DNA from 2 places in the Erwinia sp. 2186 genome. Region 1 is predicted to be linked to the other one. Evidence: predicted binding sites of a transcription regulator. Region 1 holds the regulator's gene; the other holds the start of a gene.

Region 1 (8,028 bases):
ACCTTCGCTGCAAACCGCCTCTGTTCAGACTGCCCCGTTGCACTCCAGCAAATACAAAAAGAAAACCACCTTAAACGCCGGAAAAAAACGCTATGGCCGCCATCGTGGCAAGGTTGTCGATACTGCTGAAGAGCTGACGTCAGATTCTGTTTCTGCGCCATTAAAGTTAAGCAAAGCTCACCGCGCCCGCTATCAAAAGGCCCGTGAAACCGCGATGACCAAACTGATGGGCCAGCTAGGTAAACCTTACCAATGGGGCGGAACGTCGCCTAAAACCGGCTTCGATTGCAGCGGCCTGGTGTGGTATGCCTACAAAGATTTAGTGAAGTTTAAAATCCCGCGCACGGCGAATGAGATGTATCACCTGCATGATGCGGCTTCGATAAAACGTGATGAGCTGGAGAAAGGCGATTTAGTCTTCTTCCGCATTAACGGGCGCGAGACGGCGGATCATGTTGGCGTGTATTTAGGTGGTGGGAAGTTTATTCAGTCGCCACGTACTGGCAAGGATATTCAGGTCAGCGCTCTGGCAGATGATTACTGGCAGCGCCACTATATTGGTGCCCGCCGGATGATGACGCCGAAAACCATTCGATAGCGGAAATACTCAGAGCCGATCGTCAGACCGGCCCTGTTTGCACTTAATGCATAATCGCGGTGAAGCTAAACGCCATAATCATCAACAGTGCGCAAACCGTGGTCAGTAACGAGAACTTCAGATCGGTATCCATTTTTAATCCTAAATAGCCCTACAGTTTATGATGCCATCAATTTTCCCATACTTGACGGTAAAAATCTCGTTTTCTCTGCCAAGCCTTGTTAGAATTCTTTTTTTGTTGCGCAACGGCCCGCACCTTAAGGTGTTTAGCGGTCTTTAATCAGCGCTTTTTCCTTCCTGACGACTCCGGACAGCAACTAAAAAACGACTTCAGACGTCAGGTTTTCGATCTCACCAAGCAAACGATTAACAACAGGCTTATCAAATAGTTAAGATAAGCGCAGGAGTAGTTATTTCATGGCAACAATTAAAGATGTGGCAAAGCAAGCCGGGGTGTCCACCACTACCGTCTCCCACGTCATCAATAAAACCCGTTTCGTTGCAGAAGAAACGCGGGAAGCCGTGTGGGCCGCCATTAAGGCGCTCCACTATTCACCCAGCGCGGTTGCCCGTAGTCTGAAGGTGAATCACACCAAAACAATCGGACTGCTGGCTACCTCGAGCGAGGCGCCCTATTTCGCCGAAATTATTGAAGCCATTGAAAACCGCTGTTTTGCCAAAGGCTACACGCTGATCCTTGGTAACGCCCACAATGACCTTGCCAAGCAGCAGGCCTATCTGTCGATGATGGCGCAGAAACGCGTGGATGGCCTGCTGGTGATGTGTTCCGAATACCCTGACGAGCTGATCACCATGCTGGAAGATAACCGCAATATTCCGATGGTGGTGATGGACTGGGGCAAATCGCGCGGTGACTTTACCGATACGGTAGAAGACAACGCCTTTGAAGGCGGTTATCTGGCTGGCCGTTATCTTATCGACCGTGGGCATCGAGATATTGGTGTCATCCCGGGTCAGATGGAGCGCAACACCGGCGGTGGCCGTCTCGCCGGATTTATGAAAGCATTGTCTGAAGCGGGCATTACCCTGCGTGACGAGTGGCTGGTTCAGGGCAATTTCGAACCAGAATCAGGTCACCAGGCGATGCAGCAAATCCTCTCGCAGAAGCAGCGTCCAACGGCGGTGTTCTGCGGTGGCGATGTGATGGCGATGGGCGCAATTTGTGCGGCTGATGAGATGGGTCTGCGCGTTCCGCAGGATATATCGGTGATCGGGTACGATAACGTGCGCAACGCCCGCTACTTCACTCCGGCGCTGACCACGGTTCACCAGCCAAAGGAACAGCTGGGCGAAACCGCCTTCGATATGCTGTTAGATCGTATCACCAGCAAGCGTGAAGAACCGCAGACGATTGAAGTACATCCTACGTTGATCGAACGCCGTTCGGTTGCCGATGGTCCCTTCCTGGATTACCGCCGCTAGTCCCGCTCAGTGCTGAGGGCGAATTCTCCCTCAGCACACCCAATTGGCTCAGGGCTCTTCCTTCAGCCATTCACTGTTCAGCGTGTCACTGTCACCCAGATAATCCAGCAACCAGCTCAGCGCCGGTGAAGCCTGCTGCTCAGACCAGCTCACGCAGCACGGACTGTCCGGAAATCCGCCTTCCAGCGTCAATTCATGCAAAGCGCCTTTTTGCAGCAGCGGTTGCGCCAGATGGCCCGGTACCATCCCCACGCATAAGCCCGCCAGCAGGCAGTCAAATGCGCTTTCCCAGTCTGGCACCACCAGCCGCCGCTGATTATCCAGCGTCCATGTGGTGCGTTTCGGCAAGGCTCTTGAGGTATCTTCCAGCACCAGTGAAGGCCATTCGCCAATGGCCTCTTCACTGGTTTCTGCGTGCTGACGTGCCAGCGGATGATCCGCGGCAACCACACAGCGCCAGTTGAGCGCGCCCATATTGCGGAAGGCGAAGCGGCCACCTACCGGGATAGCCTGTGTCGCGCCGATGGCCACATCCACCCGCCCGTCGGCCAACGCATCCCAGACGCCGTTAAAAACTTCTGCTGACAGATGCAGTTCCATATCCGGAAAGTGCCGATAAAAGTCGACTACCAGCTGTCGGGTTCGCTGAGATTTAACGATGCGATCGACGGCGATATTAATTTGCCCTCGCCAGCCGTTAGCGACCTGCTGGCACTGCCGTCGGGTGGCGAGCATTTTTTTGATGACACTGCGGCCCTCCTGGATAAATACTCGTCCCGCATCGGTCAGCACCACATCACGGTGGCGACGCTCAAACAACGGCACGGCAAGCCATTCTTCCAGCTGCCGCACGGTATAACTGATGGCTGAGGGTACGCGATGGAGCTCTGCGGCGGCAGCGGTAAAACTGCCGCTGCGGGCAACTGCATCAACCACTTCAAGGGAATGTTCTGACCACATAATCTGCCTGCAATATTTTTGAACGCAACCTGCAAATATTACCGTTTCACAAGCTGTATGGCACGCGATTACACTCTGCGGCGTTTCGTTCATCACAAATAAAGAGCAAAAGAATGCCTTCGAAAGGATTTATTGTTTACCTGGCGCTGTTAAGCGTGGCAGGTTTCCTCGCTACCGATATGTACCTGCCTGCCTTTGGTGCCATGCAACAAGACCTGCAAACCGATGCCGGGATCATCAGCGCCAGCCTCAGCCTGTTCCTGGCGGGTTTTGCCATCGCCCAGCTGTTTTGGGGTCCGTTGTCGGATCGTATTGGCCGTAAGCCTGTGCTGTTGATGGGTCTGAGTCTGTTCGCCGTCAGTTGTGGCGCGATGTGGTGGGTAGATTCTGCTGCTGCCCTGCTGGCGTTGCGCTTTGTGCAAGCGGTGGGGATTTGTGCCGCTGCCGTCAGCTGGCAGGCACTGGTTGTCGACCGCTATTCCGCCAGCCAGGCAAATCGCGTATTCGCCTCCATCATGCCGTTAGTGGCACTCTCGCCTGCGCTCGCGCCGTTACTGGGCGCCTGGTTACTCAACCATTTCAGCTGGCGCGCCATTTTTGTCGCGCTGTTGCTGGTCGCAGTGGTGCTGCTGATTTCCACCTTGTTCCTCGCCCCAACGGTGAAGAAGCCGGTGGTGGATGGCGTGAAGAAAATGGGCTTTTTCAGCCTGTTAAAATCGCCGGTTTACAGTGGTAACGTGCTGATTTATGCCGCCTGTTCAGCCAGCTTCTTCGCCTGGCTGACCGGTTCGCCCTTCATTCTCGGCGATCTTGGCATGTCTCCCGGTGACATTGGGCTGAGCTACGTGCCTCAGACGCTGGCCTTTTTGATTGGCGGCTTTGGCTGCCGAACGTTGCTGAAACACACTGAAGGCCGCTCCCTGCTGCCCTGGTTACTGGCAATCTATTCACTCAGCATTGTGGCTTTTTTTATCGCCGCGCAGATTGAAGATCCGTCTATGGTGGCGTTATTGCTGCCGTTCTGCGGTATGGCGTTAGCAAACGGTGCGATTTATCCGATTGTCGTGTCGAATGCCCTCTTACCCTTCCCGCAATCGAGTGGTAAAGCCGCTGCCCTGCAGAACACGCTGCAACTGGGTTTGTGTTGCATCGCCAGTCTGATTGTTTCCACATTTATCAGCACTTCGCTGTTCACCACCTCGCTGGTGATGATCTCGACTGTTGTTCTGGCAGGAATCGGCTATATTTTACAACGGGCGAAGGCGGAAAAGCTCGCTCTGGCGGACGCGCACAGCGGTCGCTAACAGCTTGATTCCAATTGGTTAGCACCCTAACAATAAACAATTGAATATTGCCTGGCGTGAGCATATACTCATTTCAGGCAACACAAAATAACAAGTTCGTCGCAATTTTTTGAGTCCTGACAGGGTGGTCAAGGTGTTATCCCGCGCGGCATTCGTTGCGCAACTCTGCAGGCACTATTCTTAACAATCCTCTGTAACGCCGGATATCAGGCGTACGGTTTATCCGTGCGTGTTCTCAAATCCTGTAGAAATTGTCTATTCTATTTCTCAGGTTTCAATCACACAGGGTGATGGAGAAGCTATGAGTTCATCGTGTATAGAAGAAGTGAGCCTGGTCGAGGATCATTGGTATCGAATCGTCCAGGAAATGCTACGCAATGCAGATATTGAGGTCAACGGCACACGCCCCTGGGATATCCAGATTAAAAATCCGGAGTTCTTCAAGCGCGTGATGCAAGAGGGCTCACTGGGATTGGGCGAAAGTTATATGGATGGCTGGTGGGAATGCGAAAATCTGGATATGTTTTTCCATCGCGTTCTGGTCGCCAAACTCGATCAACAACTCCCCCACCACTTTAAAGATACGCTCAGAATAGCTGCCGCCAGATTAACCAATCTGCAATCACGAAAACGCGCCTGGATTGTCGGTAAAGAGCATTACGATCTGGGTAACGATCTGTTCTCACTGATGCTTGATGATCATATGCAATATTCCTGTGGCTACTGGAAAGAAGCGCAAACGCTGGAAGAAGCACAGAATGCTAAATTAAAAATGATCTGCGATAAACTGCAATTAGCACCAGGCATGTCACTGCTGGATATTGGCTGTGGTTGGGGCGGACTGGCTGAATATGCCGCCAGAAATTACGGTGTCAGCGTATTTGGCGTCACTATCTCTGCTGAACAGCAGAAAATGGCTCAAGAGCGATGTGAAGGGCTGGATGTCACTATTCTGTTGCAAGATTACCGCGATTTAAACCAGCAGTTTGACCGCATATCTTCCGTAGGCATGTTTGAACATGTTGGACCTAAAAACTACGCCACCTATTTTGACGTGGTAAACCGCAATCTGAAACCTGACGGTATTTTCCTGCTTCACACCATCGGTGCCAATAAGACCAATGAACATGTTGATCCCTGGATCAATAAGTACATTTTCCCTAATGGCTGTCTGCCTTCAGTACGCCACATCTCTGAAGCGCACGAGCCGCATTTCGTTATGGAAGACTGGCACAACTTTGGTCAGGACTATGACACCACTCTGATGGCATGGCACGAGCGGTTCCTCGCGGCCTGGCCCCAGCTGGCAGAAAAATACGGTGAGCGTTTTAAACGGATGTTCGTCTATTACCTGAATGCCTGTGCCGGCGCTTTCCGCGCCCGCGATATTCAACTGTGGCAGGTGGTCTTTACCCATGGGGTTGAGGGCGGTTTACGCGTCCCGCATTAAGATCACCCAGATAAAAAAAAGGCTGACAGGATGAATTGTCAGCCTTTTTTATTTTATGGGCTACTCATCAAGTTCTGAGGCTGCCGCAGCAAGCAGAGCCGCTTCACGTTGAGCCAGTACCCGTTCAACGGTTTCGACAATCGCCTGGGTATGAGGATCGATTTCAATATTTACCCGATCGCCCAGACGTTTCGCGCCCAGCGTGGTTCTCGCCAGCGTTTCAGGAATAAGGTGGACACAGAATTTAGTTTTAGTCACTTCACCCACCGTCAGACTGATCCCATCAATGCCAATAAAGCCTTTATGAAGGATATATTTCATCTGCTGAGCGTCCTGCGGCTTAAACCAGATTTCGCGATTATTCTCAGAAGTAATTATTTTGCTGATTTCTGCGGTGGTCATAATGTGCCCGGACATCAAATGACCGCCAATTTCATCGCTGAATTTTGCCGCACGTTCAACGTTAATCGTATCGCCGACGTTAAGGTCGCCAAGATTAGTAATACGCAGTGTCTCTTTAACCAAATCAAAACTGACGCGATCGCCCTGCACTTCAGTTACCGTCAGGCAGCAGCCATTGTGAGAAACAGATGCGCCCAATTCCAGACCCGGCAACAATTCAGTCGGTAAGCGGACGATATGCGTGCGGAAATTAGGTTTCTCTTCAATTGCCAGCACCTCTGCGGTGCCCTGCACAATACCGGTAAACATAGTCATGGCCTCAATAATTGAATTCTTACGCTAGTTTGCCCTGGCTAAGTGAGAAAACCAAATGCAACCGGATGATTTAGCGTGACATGAAGAGCTATTCTTAACGCGAATCATTGGCTATTTCCTCTGCGATCATTACACTGTGCGGCCTGCCCTGCTGATAATTCGCCAAAATAACGTTTTTTGCCTTCGCAGAGCCCCTTCCTCCAGCTAATTCAATAGGTGTATAAGTGCAGAAGTACCTGACAGAGGCGCGTCAATTATTAGCGCTGGCAATCCCGGTGATCCTTGCGCAAGTTGCGCAAACCGCTATGGGTTTTGTTGATACCATTATGGCCGGCGCAGTGAGCGCCACGGATATGGCCGCCGTCGCCGTGGGCACGTCTATTTGGTTGCCTACCATTCTCTTCGGCCATGGTCTGTTATTGTCACTTACGCCTGTCGTTGCGCAATTTAACGGCTCTGGCCGACGCGATCGCGTGGCTTATCAGGTTCGCCAGGCTTACTGGCTGGCTGGCGTAGTCTCCATCGTGATCATGGTGGTGCTGTATAACGCCGGATTTGTTATCCGTTCGATGAAGAATATCGACCCGAAAATGGCCGAGATTGCTGTCGGCTATCTGCATGCGCTGCTATGGGGTGCGCCGGGCTATCTGTTCTTCCAGGTCATGCGCAATCAGTGCGAAGGGTTGTCTAAAACCAAACCGGGCATGGTGATGGGCTTTATTGGTCTGCTGGTGAATATCCCGGTTAACTATATCTTCATTTATGGTCATTTCGGCATGCCGGCGCTCGGCGGCGTAGGCTGTGGCGTGGCAACGGCTTCGGTCTACTGGGTGATGTTTATCGCCATGAAGTACTGGGTCAGCCGCGCACGATCGATGCGTGATATCCGCCTGACCGATCGCTTCACCCGTCCCGATCATGCGGTTCTCTGGCGCCTGTTCAAGCTCGGCCTGCCGGTGGCACTGGCGCTGTTCTTCGAAGTGACGCTGTTTGCCGTGGTTGCCCTGCTGGTTTCACCCATGGGCATCGTCAAAGTGGCGGGCCATCAGATCGCACTGAACTTCAGTTCGTTGATGTTCGTGCTGCCGCTTTCGCTGGGTGTGGCGACCACCATCCGGGTTGGATTCCGCCTGGGTCAGGGCTCGACGGAAGCAGCCCGGGTTTCCGCCTGGACCGCGCAGGCGGTTGGCGTGTCGCTGGCCTTGATCACCGCGCTTTTCACCATCACCTTCCGTGAACATATCGCCCTTCTTTATACCGATAACCCAGAGGTGATCACCCTTGCCGCTCATCTGATGCTGCTGGCGGCGATTTATCAGTTCTCTGATTCTATCCAGGTGATCGGTAGCGGTATTTTGCGCGGCTATAAGGACACCCGGTCGATCTTCTTCATCACCTTCATTGCCTACTGGATACTCGGCCTACCGTGCGGATATGTTCTGGCGATGACCGACTGGGTAGTGCCAGGCATGGGGCCAGCCGGTTTCTGGATCGGTTTTATTATCGGCCTGACCTCTGCGGCAGTGATGATGGTGTGGCGGATGAGACGTCTGCAA
Region 2 (8,028 bases), 2.1 Mb from region 1:
TGCCTACCGCCGCCGCCATTAAGACTTCCTGCGTGGCTTGTTCAATGGGGAAGTCACCGCTCAGGCGGCCTTCGTGCATCACCAGCACGCGATCGCTCATACCCAGCACTTCAGGCATCTCAGAGGAGACGAGGATGATGCTCAGCCCTTCTTCTTTGAACTGATTGATTAACTGATAAATTTCTTTCTTCGCCCCGACATCGACGCCGCGCGTCGGCTCATCGAGGATCAACACTTTTGGGCGGGTCATCAGACCGCGAGCGATGGCGACTTTCTGTTGATTACCGCCAGACAGCAGCCCAATTGGCTGGTCCATTGACGGGGTTTTCACATTGAAAAGCTGAATAAAATCGCCAACGGCCATCTGCTCTTCAGCGTGCTTCAGGCGTCCGCCTTTGTGGCTGAAGTAATCCAGCGCGGTCAAAGACATGTTCTCTTTCACCGACATGCCCAGCACCAGTCCATCGCGTTTACGGTCTTCAGAGATATAGACGATGCCGTTTTTCAGCCCTTCTTCAGGCGAACGCGTGGTGACGTTTTTGCCGTCGAGCTGCACGCTGCCACTGCTGCGCGGCATCGCGCCGTATAACACCTTCATTAATTCGGTACGGCCCGCGCCCATCAGCCCGGCAACACCCAGAATTTCACCTTTGCGCAGGGTGAAGCTGATATCGTCAACGCCCGGCCCGGTAAGATGTTCCACCTTGAGGCGAACCTCACCAGGCGCTTTATCCAGCCGCGGGTATTGCTCTTCCAGCTTGCGGCCAACCATCATTTCAATCAGCGAATCTTCTTCCAGGCTTTCCACGGCCCGCTCGGCAATAAACTGTCCGTCGCGGAAAATGGTCACGTCATCGCAGATTTCGAAGATTTCCTTCATGCGGTGCGAGATATAGACAATGCCGCATCCCTGCGCCTTCAGCTCGCGGATCACGCGGAACAGCGACGCGGTTTCGGTATCGGTCAGTGCATCGGTGGGTTCGTCCATCACGATCACTTTCGACTCATAACTCAGCACTTTAGCAATCTCGACCATCTGCTGGTCGCCGATCGACAGATCGCCCACCAGCCTGTGGCTGCTAAAACGCAGATTGAGTTTTTTCAGCAGCACGTCGGCTTCGGCGTGCATTTTCTTCCACTGGATGCGGCCAAACGCATTAACAAACTCACGGCCGAGGAAGATGTTTTCCGCAATGCTCAGCTGTGGGATCAGGTTCAGCTCCTGATGAATGATGCCAATGCCGGCTTCCTGCGACGCTTTTGGCCCGTTGAAGGAGACGTCATTGCCCAGCCAGGTGATGCGACCCGCATCACGCGGATAGATCCCGGTCATCACCTTCATCATGGTGGATTTACCGGCACCATTTTCGCCGACCAGCGCCATCACTCTGCCCGGATAGACCGAGAGTGCCGCGCCGGAAAGCGCCTTCACGCCGGGAAAGGATTTATCAATACCTTGCAGTTGCAGTAAAGGTTGCATCATGGCCTCAGAAGGTCACGCCAGCGGTCAGGATGATATTCGCGTAGGGGGAACATTCCCCACTGCGGATCACGGCCTGACTACGCTGGGTTTGCTGTTTTAACTGGTGATGAGTGACGTACTGGATCGAGATGGTGTTTCCCTGATGTTGTTGCAGCAAGTCGAGCAGGGCTAACAGGTCGCTGTGAAGCTTGGGATTATGAGATTTGATCTCTTCCGCGATGATGGCACTTTCTACCTGCATCTCTTCGGTCACGGTGTGAACCACCTGCAGAAAGCTGGGAATACCGTGGGTCAGCGCCAGATCGATACGCTGAGGACCGGCCGGAATTGGCAAGCCCGCATCGCCGATGGTCAGGCTGTCGGTATGCCCGAGGCGGGAAACCACGGACGAAATATCAGAATTCAGTAAGGTGCCTTTTTTCATCTTTCACTCCAGAGCGAAACGTTTCGCTGATCCGGAGTTTAAGAGAGGCAGGGGCGAAAACAACCGCCAAATCGCGAAATTGTGATCGCCATCGAAACGTTTCGCTGTTGCCTGCCTCGGGTTTGGCTTAAGGCTGGGATCGTGGCTGGAGGTTAGAGGATCTGGCTTAAATGGAGCTGGCCCATCAGCAAATGATTGTCGGCATAATCGACCGGCACCGCGACCACTGCAGGTCCCTGCACATCCATGGCTTTACGCAGCGTTGGCTCTAACGCTTCTGCGCTGTCTACCGCAAATCCGGCAGCGCCGAAGGCTTCGGCATAGGCTTTGAAATCGACCGGGCCGAATTTAACCCCCGACACCCGCTGATATTTCTTCTGTTCCTGCATCGCCACCATGTTGTATTCCTCATCCACCCAGATGATGTGCAGAATATTGGCTTTGAGCCTGACGGCAGTTTCCAGCTCCATACTGGACTGCAGGAATCCGCCATCGCCGGAGACCGACACCACTTTACGGCTCGGGTCGACCAGCCAGGCGCCAATGGCCCACGGCAGCGCCACGCCCATCGTCTGTTGCCCGTTGGAGATCATAATCTGACGCGCCCGGAAGCTGTAAAGATAGCGGGCAATCCAGATATGGAAGCTTCCCATATCCACCGTCAGGGTGACGTCACTGTTAATGATGTCCTGCATCGCCCGCACGATGCGCAGCGGATGCAAGGCAAACTGATTCAGATTCTGGCCCTGCAATGTCAACAGCTCCCGCTGTTGCTGGCGATCGTGCAGAATCGATGCGGCCTGTGAGCTGAGCTGCAAAGGCGAGGCAATGCGCGCGGCGAGTTTGTCGAGCGTTGCGGCGATATCGCCCACCAGCTCAGCATCCGGCAAATAGCAGTTATCCGCTTCCGCAGGCAACACATCGATATGCACCAGCGTGGCCGTCCCGCTGTTCCACATGGCCGGCTCATATTCCACCGGGCTGTAGCCGATGGTGATAATCAGGTCAGCCTGACGTAACAGACGATCGCCCGCCTGATTGTTAAACAAGCCTACCCGGCCAGCAAAGCGTGAAAAGTGTCCCTGACGGACGGCCCCAGCCGCCTGATAGGTGCTGGTGACGGGAATATGGCTGCGCTCCAGCAGGCGGTGTAGCGCATCGCTGTTTTCCGGCTGGCTGGCCATCAGTCCCAGCAGCAGAACCGGGTTTTTGGCCTGCGCAATCTGTGCGGCAACCGCCTCAATCGCCACATCCGGCGCGGCGCCCAGCAACACCTGACCTTTGCTGCTCAGCAGATTGCCCCGGGCCGGTTGATCGACAATATCCTGCGGCAGGCTGACAAAGGCACCGCCGCCTCTGCCGTGTTCAGCTTGGCGGAAGGCGTTGGAGATCACTTCAGACAGGGCATTGGCATCGGTGACTTCAACGGCATATTTGGTGACCGGACGAAACATGGCAACGGTGTCCATGCTCTGATGCACCTGTTTTGCACTGTCCGCGCGCTTCACCGCGCCGCCCAGCGCCACCACCGGATCGCCTTCACTGGTGGCGGTGGCCATACCGGTGATCAGGTTCGAGCAACCGGGGCCGGAGGTGACCAGCGCCACGCCCGCGTTGCCGGTCAGCCGTCCTACCGCCGCCGCCATAAAGGCAGCATTGGCTTCATGGCGCACCGGGATGGTCTGGATAGTGGAGTCCACCAGCGAATCAAAGACCTTATCGATTTTGGCGCCCGGAATACCAAAGACCTGCTTCACGCCCTGAGCTTCCAGCTGCGCCACGACCAGATCGGCGCCATGCTGCCATAGCTGAGTATCGGTTGGATTTTTCATCATGACTCCTTAGGGGAATTAGCTCTCAACGGAACGAATGGCCGAATCCAGATCGTCGGGATTCAGGTTGGCTTGCAGAAAGTCGTTATCTTTTGGCAGGTCGATCACCAGTTTGTTGATCGCACCGAAGGTCAGCACCCCTTCCTCCAGCCGGTAATCCAGCAGATGGCCGCCACCCTGACGGTCATCGGTAATAAAGTGCTCGTGGTAACCCGCCACGTTGATGCCCTGCATATATTGCGGCGTGCGGAAACCAATCAGCACGCCGTTGCGCTCGCTGAAATGAAAGGTGGGTTGCTGGCCGAGCACTTCGGGCATGCTGCGATAAGGACGATGCTGGCACGGCACGGTGCGGGTCTGCGCCTCCGAGAAACGGCCGTCGATGCGCAGGGCGCAGAACTGGTTATCGGAGGTGACCTGACTGTCGATATAGTCGTGAATCTGCTGACGACCCACCGGCCGATCGAAATGATGGCGATGCTGCGGACGGAAGAAGGTCATCACCGCAAAGGGGGTTTTCTGCTGCGGACTGGCCTCGCGGGCGCTGCCGTCAGCGCGTAACTGATAGACCTCACGATCGAAGGCAATCAGTTCGCCGTCCAGCTGGTTAAAGGTACCGAGGCCGAAGTCGCCTTTTTTCAGCAGATCGGCAACGGTGATATTGCCCTCGTAAACCCCACTCAGCAACGCGCTCATCAGAGAGGTCTGATAGATTACGCTTTCTGGCTTATGCTGCTGCAATGCGCTGACGGTAGAGGCCAGCTCTTGTTCGCATAAACAGTCAGTTGCAGAATTTTTCATGTCATCCTCGTGGCTAAAAGGTTAAGAATCATTAACAGGATGTTGACTCGATTCAGTGCCGGATACCAATATAGGGAAGCCTTCACTTTGAGACGTTTTTGATATGGAACTCCGTCACCTGCGCTATTTTGTGGCCGTTGCCCAGACCCACAACTTCACCCGCGCGGCCGAACTGCTTGGGATTTCCCAACCGCCTCTGAGCCAGCAAATCCTTCGCCTTGAGCGCGAAATTGGCCTGCCGTTGTTGAAACGACTGACCCGCAGCGTTGAGCTGACCGAAGCCGGAGAGGCCTTTTATCAGGATGCCTGCCAGATCCTCGAACTCAGTGGTCATGCGCTGGAGAAAGCCAAAGGCATTGCGCGCGGCACCCGGGGACGACTTTCCCTCGGTTTCGCCAGCTCGGTGGCGTTTCATGGTTCGGTATTCAGCCTGCTCAGGGAGTTTCAGCATCGCTACCCGGATATGGAGATGATCACCGGCGAGCAGAATATGGCGACGCTGCTGCATAACCTGCAGGAAGGATTGCTGGATGCGGCCTTTGTGCGCCTGCCGTGTGAAAGCAGCAAAGCCTTTAATCTGAAGGTCATCGCCAGTGAAAAAATGCTGGCGGTGTTGCCGCCGGGCCATGCGCTGGCGGGCCAGGCATCCCTGTCGCTGCAGCAGCTGGCGGAGGATCCGCTGATCCTCTTTCCGCAGGAAGTGGCGCCCAGCCTGTATGAGATGATCATCAGCGCCTGTCTGCGGGCCGGATTCCAGCCGCGCACCGGCCAACAGGCACCGCAAATCGCCTCCGCCATCGGGCTGGTGGCCAGTGGGTTTGGCTATACCCTCGTGCCGGAATCGCTGGGCTGCATTCGCCATCCGGACGTCACGCTGCATGCCATTGATGATGCGGTGCTAAACAGCGATATCGCCCTGGCCTGGCGACGGCTGGATCGATCGCCGGCGGTGCTGCATCTGGTGGCCACCCTCAATGAAATTCAGCCGGCCACGCGCTGAGAATGTGCCATTTTGGTGCGTATTTGCCGGGTTGGATCGCACCAATTAGGTTCACGTAAAAACATCGTGAAACTTTCGGATCATCCGATTCAAGAAAAAAGCCCTTATCTATCAGATAATAAAAAACCACCGCATCATTTACTGCACTCTGGCGTGTTTCATGCATGAGACAAAGTCTGCCGATCCATGGAGTGTAGTTATGTCTGCTAATGAACCTTCTGATTTGATTTATGGCCTTGAGGAGAAACCCACTCCGACGGTCGCGCTGTTTACCGCGTTACAGCATGTGCTGGCGAGTCTGGTGGGCGTGATTACACCACCGTTGATTATCGGTACGGTGTTGGGCCTCAATGCCTGGCTGCCTTATCTGATCAGCATGTCGCTGTTTGTCTCCGGCCTTGGCACCTTTATTCAGGCTCGCCGGATAAGGCATATCGGTGCCGGGATGATTTGCCTGCAGGGCACCAGCTTTGCCTTTCTGGCGGTGATTCTGGCGGCCGGATTCAGCGTGAAAAATCGCGGCGGCAGCCCGGAAGATGTGATGGCGATGATTTTCGGCCTGACCACGGTTGCGGCCTTTATTCCGATGATCGTCAGCCGTTTTCTGGGCCAGATCCGCCGCCTGATCACCCCGTTAATCAGTGGCACCGTGGTGTGCCTGATTGGCATCAGCTTGATTAAGGTCAGCATCACCGACTGGGGCGGCGGTCATAACGCGGCAAACTTCGGTTCGGTACCTAACCTGTTGCTGGGTTTGCTGACGCTGGCCACCATCGTGCTGTTCAGCCACGCGCGCAACCGCTGGCTGCGTCTCTCTGCGGTGATCCTCGGTATGGCCGTTGGCTGCGTGGCCGCTGCGCTGAGCGGCAATCTGACCCTGCATCCGTTCACCGAATCCTGGATTGCCGTGCCACAGCCCTATCGCTTCGGCTTCCAGTTCGATTTCTCGCTGTTTCTGCCGATTGCGCTGATTTCGTTAATCAGTATTCTTGAAGCGGTCGGTGATCTGACGGCGAACTGCCTGCTGTCACGCCAGCCCGTTGAAGGGGAAAGCTACGTCAGACGTTTAAAGGGCGGCATTCTGGCGGATGGCGTCAGCTGCATGCTGGCAGCCATCTTCTCGGCGCTGCCCAGCACTACCTTTGCGCAGAATAATGGCGTGATCCAGATGACTGGCGTCGCCAGCCGCTATGTCGGCATGTGGATTGGCTGCCTGCTGGCGTTACTGGGCTTGTTCCCGGCGTTTGGCGCGGTGGTCCAGCAAATCCCGGCACCGGTTTTAGGCGGCGCGACGCTGGTGATGTTTGGCAGCGTACTGGCCGCTGGCATCCGCATCATGACCCAATCGCCGTTGACCCGCCGCGACATGATGATCATTGCCGTCTCGTTTGGCATTGGCCTCGGCATCGAAGCGCAACCTGAATTCCTCAGCCATTTACCGAAGGTTTTTGCTAACCTGTTTGGCTCAGCGATTAGCGCGGGTGGCATTGTTGCCATCGTGCTGAACCTGGTGTTGCCGTCCGACACCGCGGTACGTCAGACCCGCGAAAGCAAACTGGCAACGGAAAAATAGTCTTGTAACGCGTACGCGCTCCCTGGATCAGCAGACAGGGTATAACTGAGCTGGCTTATCTTATTCTTTATAAAGGAGAAGCTGGCTATGCCCGCACACCGTATTTGGGTGAAAAACCCGCTCGCTATTTTTACCCCTGAAGACACCGATGGACGAGGTGGACTGGTCATTGAAGATCGGGTGATCACTGAAATCCTGGCTTCAGGCCAACACCCTTCCCAGCCCTGCGATGAGATCAAAGACGCCAGCCAGCACGTGGTGCTGCCGGGTTTGATCAACACGCATCATCATTTTTACCAAACGCTGACCCGAGCCTGGGCACCCGTCGTCAATCAGCCGCTGTTTCCCTGGCTGAAAACGCTCTATCCGGTGTGGGCAAAACTGAAGCCCGATGCGCTGGCGCTGGCCAGCAAAGTGGCAATGGCGGAACTGTTGCTGTCTGGCTGCACCACCGCCAGCGATCATCACTATCTTTTTCCCGACGGACTGGAAGAGGCGATTGATGTGCAGGTTGAGGTGGTGAAAGAGCTGGGCATGCGGGCGCTGTTAACCCGTGGCTCAATGAGTCTCGGCGAAGACCAGGGCGGCCTGCCGCCTCAGCACACGGTGCAGACGGGTGAAGCTATTCTCGAAGACAGCGTGCGGCTGATTAAGCGCTACCACCAGCGCGGCGCCGGCGCACAAATACAGATTGCCCTGGCGCCCTGTTCTCCGTTCTCGGTTACCGAAGAGATCATGGTTGAAAGCGCAAAGCTGGCCGGGCAGTGGGATGTCCGTCTGCACACCCATCTGGCCGAAACGCTGGATGAAGAGCAATTCTGTCTGGATCGTTTTGGCCTGCGCACCGTGGATTATCTGGAGAAGGTGGGCTGGCTGGGGCCACGCACCTGGCTGGCGCACGGAATTCATTTCAAT

Evidence for each region. The regulator PurR, encoded in region 1, represses purine synthesis genes. The targets are predictions, from matches to a motif close to CANGCAAACGTTTGCNTG.
Region 2: the regulator PurR is predicted to act here: its motif matches at 1,919-1,936, upstream of rbsD (D-ribose pyranase).

What each region holds. Positions count from the first base shown of each region.
Region 1 covers NZ_CM173824.1:2,773,258-2,781,285, forward strand. The annotation lists gene ACXKZG_RS12780 (C40 family peptidase) at 1-598, shown strand, start outside; gene cydH (cytochrome bd-I oxidase subunit CydH) at 642-731, opposite strand; gene purR (HTH-type transcriptional repressor PurR) at 1,016-2,041, shown strand; gene punR (DNA-binding transcriptional activator PunR) at 2,090-3,001, opposite strand; gene punC (purine nucleoside transporter PunC) at 3,115-4,305, shown strand; gene cfa (cyclopropane fatty acyl phospholipid synthase) at 4,607-5,755, shown strand; gene ACXKZG_RS12810 (riboflavin synthase subunit alpha) at 5,816-6,466, opposite strand; gene ACXKZG_RS12815 (MATE family efflux transporter) at 6,697-8,028, shown strand, end outside.
Region 2 covers NZ_CM173824.1:4,861,346-4,869,373, forward strand. The annotation lists gene rbsA (ribose ABC transporter ATP-binding protein RbsA) at 1-1,480, opposite strand, end outside; gene rbsD (D-ribose pyranase) at 1,488-1,907, opposite strand; gene alsS (acetolactate synthase AlsS) at 2,060-3,739, opposite strand; gene budA (acetolactate decarboxylase) at 3,758-4,540, opposite strand; gene ACXKZG_RS22650 (LysR family transcriptional regulator) at 4,644-5,540, shown strand; gene ACXKZG_RS22655 (nucleobase:cation symporter-2 family protein) at 5,740-7,113, shown strand; gene ACXKZG_RS22660 (8-oxoguanine deaminase) at 7,201-8,028, shown strand, end outside.